DNA from 2 places in the Isoptericola sp. 178 genome. Region 1 is predicted to be linked to the other one. Evidence: predicted binding sites of a transcription regulator. Region 1 holds the regulator's gene; the other holds the start of a gene.
What was found. The regulator Rex, encoded in region 1, represses fermentation and respiration genes when NADH is low (regulators of the CRP and FNR family bind a similar motif). The targets are predictions, from matches to a motif close to CTTGTGAANNNNTTCACAAG.

Region 1 (3,404 bases):
CACCAGGACGACCTCGCGCCCCGCGTGGGCACGTCGGGCGTCGTCGACGGCGGCCCGCATGCGCACGACCTGGTCGGCGTAGGCCTCGCCCCAGGACGGCCGCAGCGGGTTCCACAGCAGCTTCCAGTACCGGGGGTGGGCGAGCTGGGCGGGGTTCGTGCCGATCGTCGAGCCCTCGAGCAGGTTGCCGGCCTCGATCAGCCGGTCGTCGGTGGCCAGCTCCAGGCCGAACGCGGCGGCGACGGGCGCGGCGGTCTCCTGGGCGCGCTGCAGCGGGCTCGCGACGACGGCGGCGACGTCCCGGCCGGTGTCGGTGAGGTGGTCCGCGACGCGTCGCGCCATCTGCTGACCGCGGTCGGACAACCGGTAGCCCGGGATGCGTCCGTACAGGACGCCCTCCGGGTTGTGGACCTCGCCGTGCCGCATCAGGTGGACGGTGGTGGTGGCCATGCGCCTTAGTGTCCCAGATCCCGGGGGTGGACCGGTCGGCGCGACGGGCGTCGTGAGCCGCGTCACGATCGGGCCGCGGACCGGTCTCCGAACTCGTCCGGACGGCGCGGGAATACTGCGCCGGGGTGCCATGTTCATGCATTTCGATGGAATGATCCGGACGCGATCGCATCACGTCCTGCAACCGATCTGACAAGGAGCCACCCCATGGCCACCCCCCTGCCCCCGGCCCTGACCACCGGCACCTACGCCGTCGACGCCGGCCACTCCACGGCGTCGTTCTCCGTCCGCCACGCCGGCATCTCCAAGGTCCGCGGGACCGTCGGCATCTCCGCCGGGACGATCACCGTGGGCGAGGACCTCGAGTCCTCCTCCGTCGCGGTGACGCTCGACGCGAGCGCCGTGAGCACCGGTGACGAGAACCGCGACCAGCACCTCAAGAGCGCGGACTTCTGGCACGCCGAGGAGCGCCCCACCTGGACCTTCACCTCGACCTCGGTCACCGCCGACGACGACGCCTACATCGTCACCGGCGACCTGACCATCAACGGCGTGACCCGGTCGGTGGACCTGCCGGTCGCCTTCGAGGGTGCCGCGACCGACCCGTTCGGCAACAAGCGCGCCGGGTTCGAGTCCGAGATCGTCATCAACCGCAAGGACTTCGACCTGACCTGGAACGCCGCGCTCGAGACCGGCGGCATCCTGGTCGGCGAGAAGGTCAAGATCGCTCTCGACGTCTCGGCGATCGAGCAGAACTGATCCCACCACGCCGGTGAACCGGCGCCTGTCGGCGTCGTGCCCGCCGCACCTCGCCGTCGCCGGTCAGCGCACGGGAACCGCGTCCGCGCGGATCCCGTGCGCTGACTCGTGCAGCGGGGGCCCGACTCGTCACGGGTCGTCCTGACTCGTCACGGGCCGTCCTGACCCGCGGCGAGACGGCCCGGCCCGCAGGAAGGTGCGCGGGCTCAGGCGGAGGGCTGGACCCCGACCACCGCGGGGTCACCGTCGACACCCACGGCGTCCCCGGACTGCGCGTGCCGCGCCGCGGCGTGGAACGCGAGGATCTGCAGCTCACCCGCGACGTCGACGCTGCGCACCACGACGTCGTCGGGCAGCTGCAGCGCCACCGGCGAGAACGACAGGATCTCGCGCACCCCGCAGGCCACGATCCGCTCGGCCACCGCCTGCGCCGCCGCACCCGGCGTCGCCAGGATCACCATCGACACCCCCCGGGCGGCGAGGATCTCCTCGAGACGGTCGGAGTGCTCGACCTCGAGGCCGGCGGCGCTGCGACCCACCACGTCCGGGTCGGCGTCGATCAGGGCCACCAGCCGGAACCCGCGGGCCGCGTAGCCCGAGTAGTTCGCCAGCGCGTTGCCGAGGTTGCCCACGCCGACGATGGCGAGCCGGTGCTCCGACCCGAGCCCGAGCGCGGCGCTGATCGAGGACGCCAGCGTCTCCACGTCGTACCCGACCCCGCGGGTCCCGAAGGACCCCAGGTAGGACAGGTCCTTGCGCAGCTGGGCCGAGCCCACGCCGGACCGCTCCGCCAGCCCGGAGGACGACGTCGTGGTGACGCCGTCGCTCAACAGGTCGCGCAGGGCACGCAGGTAGAACGGAAGCCGCGCCACCGTCGCCGCGGGCACCGTCACCTCACCGATCTCGATCACGTCCGCTTCCCTCCCGGGGGGACCGCCAGACGGCGCGCCAACCTCACCGCGTCCACCCGCCAGAACCCCTGCTGCACGCCGTCCACCTCGACGACGGGCACGTAGTCGCCGTACCGCTCGGTCAGCGCGGCATCGGCCTCGATGTCGATCTCCCGCCACGCGGCGCCCGCCTGGTCGCACACCGAGGAGACCACCTGCCTGGCGTCGTCGCACAGATGGCAGCCGGGTCGGGTGTACATCACCACCCGTGCCGTCTCCTCAGGGGTCGTCGGGGTGCCGCTCACGAGGACAGCGTATCCGCGCGGCTACAGTGGACCGCATGCCGTCTCACGCCGACCCCCCGGTCAGCCCGCCGGCGGCAGCGTTCTTCGACGTGGACAACACGATCATCCGCGGCGCCAGCTCGTTCCACCTGGCCCGGGCGCTGTACCGGCGCGAGTTCTTCGGGACCGCCGACCTGCTGCGGTTCGGGCTGATCCAGGCCAAGTACCTGCTCTTCGGCGAGTCGCGCACCCAGATCGAGACCGTGCGCAGCCGGGCGCTGTCCCTCATCGCCGGCCGCTCGGTCGCCGAGATCACCGCCGTGGGCGACGAGGTCTACGACACCGTCCTGGAGCTGCGGATCTTCCCCGGCACGAAGCGACTCCTGGACGAGCACCTGGCGGCCGGGGACCAGGTCTGGCTGGTCACCGCGACGCCGGTCGAGATCGGCGGCCTCATCGCACGCCGGCTCGGCGCGACCGGCTGCCTCGGCACCATCGCGGAGCACGAGCGGGGGTACTACACCGGCGCGCTGGTGGGCGACCTCATGCACGGCGAGGCCAAGGCTGCGGCCGTGCGGGAGCTCGCGGAGCGCGAGGGGCTCGACCTGGACCACTCGTACGCCTACGGGGACTCGCTGAACGACCTGCCGATGATGCGGTCCGTCGGCCACCCCTGCCCGATCAACCCCGACGTGCGTCTGCGTCGGCACGCCAAGGAGGTCGGCTGGCCGATCCGCGAGTTCCGCGGTCGCGGTCAGCGGGTGGCGCACCGCGGCGTGCGGACCGCGTCGTGGGCAGGCGCGGCCTGGGTCGCGGGCCTCGTGCTCCGGGCCGCGCAGCGTGCCATGCGCCGACGCGTCCGGGGCCGCTGACCGGGGGCGCCCCTCCCCACGGACGCAGCGAGCCCGGCACCCCTAGGGTTACCGGGCTCGCTCAGCACGACCCGCCGGACGGCGGGCGGTGCCTCACTTCTTGTTGCGACGCTGGTGGCGCGTCCTGCGCAGCAGCTTGCGGTGCTTCT
Region 2 (3,404 bases), 320 kb from region 1:
CGCCCGCCGCGCCGCCGACGTGCTCGGCATCCCGTACTACGTGTGGGACCTGTCCGAGACCTTCGAGGAGACCGTCGTCGCGGACTTCCTGTCCGAGTACTCGGCCGGCCGCACGCCCAACCCGTGCGTGCGCTGCAACGAGCACATCAAGTTCACCGCGCTGCTCGACAAGGCCACCGCGCTGGGCTTCGACGCCGTGGCCACCGGCCACTACGCGCGCATCGAGCACGGCCCCGCCGGCCCCGAGCTGCACCGCTCGCCGAACGACGCCAAGGACCAGTCCTACGTGCTCGCCGTCATGGGCCCCGAGCGGCTCGCCCGCTCGGTGTTCCCGCTGGGCCACTTCGCCACCAAGGACGAGGTGCGCGCCGAGGCCGAGCGCCGCGGGCTCTCGGTCAGCGCCAAGCCGGACTCCTACGACATCTGCTTCGTGGCCGACGGCGACACCCGCGGGTTCCTGCGCGACCGCCTCGGCGAGAAGCCCGGCGAGGTCGTGGACACCGACGGCACCGTCGTCGGCGAGCACCGCGGCGCCTTCGCCTACACGATCGGCCAGCGCAAGGGCCTCGGCCTGGGCCGCCCCGCCGCCGACGGCAAGCCCCGCTACGTCGTCGACGTCGACACCGAGTCCAACACCGTCGTCGTCGGCCCCTCCGAGCTGCTCACGGTCGACCACATCGACGCGGGCCGGGCGACGTGGCTCGTCCCGGCCCCGAACGACTGGACCGACGTCACCGTCCAGGTGCGCGCCCACGGCCGGGCGGTCCCCGCCCAGGTCCGGGCGACGTCCGACGGCGCGGCGGGCCTGGAGGTCCGGCTCGGCGAGCCGCTGCGCGGGATCGCGTCCGGGCAGTCGATCGTGGTCTACCGCGGCACCCGGGTGCTGGGCCAGGGCACCGTCTCCGGCGCACGCCGCGCCGGTGCCGTGTCCAGCGCCGCCCCGACGGCCACCGTGGCGCACGCGTGACGGCGGTCAGCGGGCACGGGCCCTGGCCCGGGGGAGAGCGCGACGTGCTGGATGCCCAGCAGACCGTGCTCGGGGACCTCGCCGACCTGCCCACCGGCGTCGAGCCGATCCCGTTCCTCGTCCAGCTCGCGGGCCGTGGTCCGGGTGCGGGGGCGACCGCCCGGACCTCGCTGCTGCTGGCCGAGCACGCCGTCGAGCTCGGCCCGCACGGCTGGAAGCTCGCGGACCACGACGGCGTCGACGCCCGCCGCGCTCGGTCCCTGCTGGCCGAGGACCTCACCACCCTGGCGATCGCCGGGCACGGGTACACGGGGCCGCTGGCCGTCGAGGTGACGGGCCCGTGGACCCTCGCCGCCGAGCTGTGGTCCGCGCGGGGCGACCGGGTGCTGGCCGATGTCGGCGGGCGGGCGGCCCTCACCGAGGCGCTGGCCGTGGGACTGGCCGTCCATGTCGCGCAGGTGCGTGACCAGGTGCCCGGCGCGGACGTCGTCGTGCAGCTCGCCGAGCCGCTGCTCGGGCAGGTGCACGCCGGCGTGCTGCCGACCTTCTCCGGCTTCTCGCGCCTCCGCGGGGTGCCCGGTCCGGACATCGTGGAGGGTCTGCGCCCCGTGGTCGAGGCGGTGCACGACGCCGGTGCCCGGGTCGTCGTCCACCTCGGCGGCACGTGGGTGGGGATCCCGCCCGTGGTGCTCGCCGGAGCCGACGCCATCGGTCTGGACCTGGCCGACGTCGCCCCCGAGGGCTGGAACGAACGTGCCTGGGAGCTCGTGGCGCGGGCGACCGAGCGCAAGGTCGGGCTCTGGGCGGGCCTGCCCCCGGCCAGGGTGTCGCAGTGCGCAGGCCCCGAGCTGGGCGGTCTCGTGCGGCTCGTCGCCGAGCCGTGGCGCCGCATCGGGCTGCCCGCCGCCGGGCTGGAGTCGGTCACCGTCCTGGCGGCCCCGCGGCGCACCCCCGGCTCGGTGGACGACCACCGGGCGGGACTGGCGAACCTGGGCCGGGTGGCCGAGGCGCTCGCCGAGCGCGCCGCGGACTGACCCCGCGCCACCCCTCGCAGATGGTTGCCTCAGCCATCTGACCTGCGGATGTGTCCTGTCTCTCGCCCTGGGCGCCTTGTGGTCTGACCACATCTTGTGAAAGTCTTCACTTGTCAGATCCGGAGGCCGAGGAACGGCCACAGCCCCACAGGGGAGGGCGACATGAGCACCGACACCACCACGACCAGCGCCGCACCGGAGGTCACGCCGACCGACGTCCCGGCAGTCGAGCCCCCGGCGCCGGAGGTCGCCGTCGACGCGATGGTCCAGCGCGGGCTCAAGGCGCTGGCGGCCTACGCGACGCTGACGCAGGAGGACGTCGACCACATCGTCAAGAAGGCGTCGGTCGCGGCGCTGCGGGAGCACGGCAACCTGGCCCAGCTCGCGGTCGACGAGACCGGGCGTGGTGTCTTCGAGGACAAGGCCACCAAGAACATCTTCGCCTGCGAGCACGTCACCCACTCGATGGCCGAGCTCAAGACGGTCGGGGTCGTCGCGCGCGACGAGCTGCGCGGCATCGTCGAGATCGCCGAGCCCGTCGGGGTTGTCGCGGGCATCACCCCGGTCACCAACCCGACGTCGACCGCGATCTTCAAGAGCCTCATCGCCCTCAAGACGCGCAACCCGATCATCTTCGCCTTCCACCCCAACGCCCAGCGCTCCTCCGCGGAGGCCGCCCGGATCGTGCGCGACGCCGCGATCGGGGCCGGCGCGCCCGAGGACTGCATCCAGTGGGTCACCGAACCCAGCCTCGCCGCGACCAGCGCGCTGATGCACCACGACGGCGTCTCGCTGATCCTGGCCACCGGCGGCAACGCCATGGTGCGCGCCGCCTACTCCGCCGGGAAGCCCGCCCTCGGCGTCGGCGCCGGCAACGTCCCCGCCTACATCGAGAAGACCGCGAAGATCGGCCGTGCCGTCAACGACGTCGTCCTGTCCAAGGGCTTCGACAACGGCGTGGTCTGCGCCTCGGAGCAGGCCGTCATCATCGACGACGAGGTCTACGACGAGGTGATGGACGGTTTCCGGACCATGCACGCCCACGTCGCCTCCCCCGAGGAGAAGGCCCGGCTCGAGGAGTACCTCTTCGGCGCCTGCGCCGACACGGCCGCCTGCAGCGGTGCCAAGCTCAACGCCGCCGCCGTCGGCAGGTCGGCGGCCTGGATCGCCGAGCAGGCCGGCTTCGAGGTCCCGGAGGACACCTCGGTGCTCCTGGCCGAGATCTCCGGCGTCGGGCCGCAGGAGCCGCTGAGCCGCGAGAAGCTGTCGCCCGTGCTCGCCGTGCTGCGCTCGCGCAGCACCGACGAGGGTGTCCGCCTCGCCGAGCAGATGGTCGAGTTCGACGGTCTCGGCCACTCGGCGGCGATCCACACCACGGACGCCGGGCTCGCCGAGCGGTTCGG

Region 2: adhE (bifunctional acetaldehyde-CoA/alcohol dehydrogenase) is a predicted target of Rex. The motif match lies at 2,095-2,114, and genes of this name have one in related genera.

What each region holds. Positions count from the first base shown of each region.
Region 1 is NZ_JAUQYN010000001.1:350,239-353,642, forward strand. Features, by position in the region: gene Q6349_RS01590 (histidine phosphatase family protein) at 1-450, opposite strand, end outside; gene Q6349_RS01595 (YceI family protein) at 658-1,209, shown strand; gene Q6349_RS01600 (redox-sensing transcriptional repressor Rex) at 1,416-2,120, opposite strand; gene Q6349_RS01605 (glutaredoxin family protein) at 2,117-2,359, opposite strand; gene Q6349_RS01610 (HAD family phosphatase) at 2,440-3,255, shown strand; gene Q6349_RS01615 (30S ribosomal protein bS22) at 3,349-3,404, opposite strand, start outside.
Region 2 is NZ_JAUQYN010000001.1:34,946-38,349, reverse strand. Features, by position in the region: gene mnmA (tRNA 2-thiouridine(34) synthase MnmA) at 1-967, shown strand, start outside; gene Q6349_RS00110 (hypothetical protein) at 964-2,001, shown strand; gene adhE (bifunctional acetaldehyde-CoA/alcohol dehydrogenase) at 2,164-3,404, shown strand, end outside.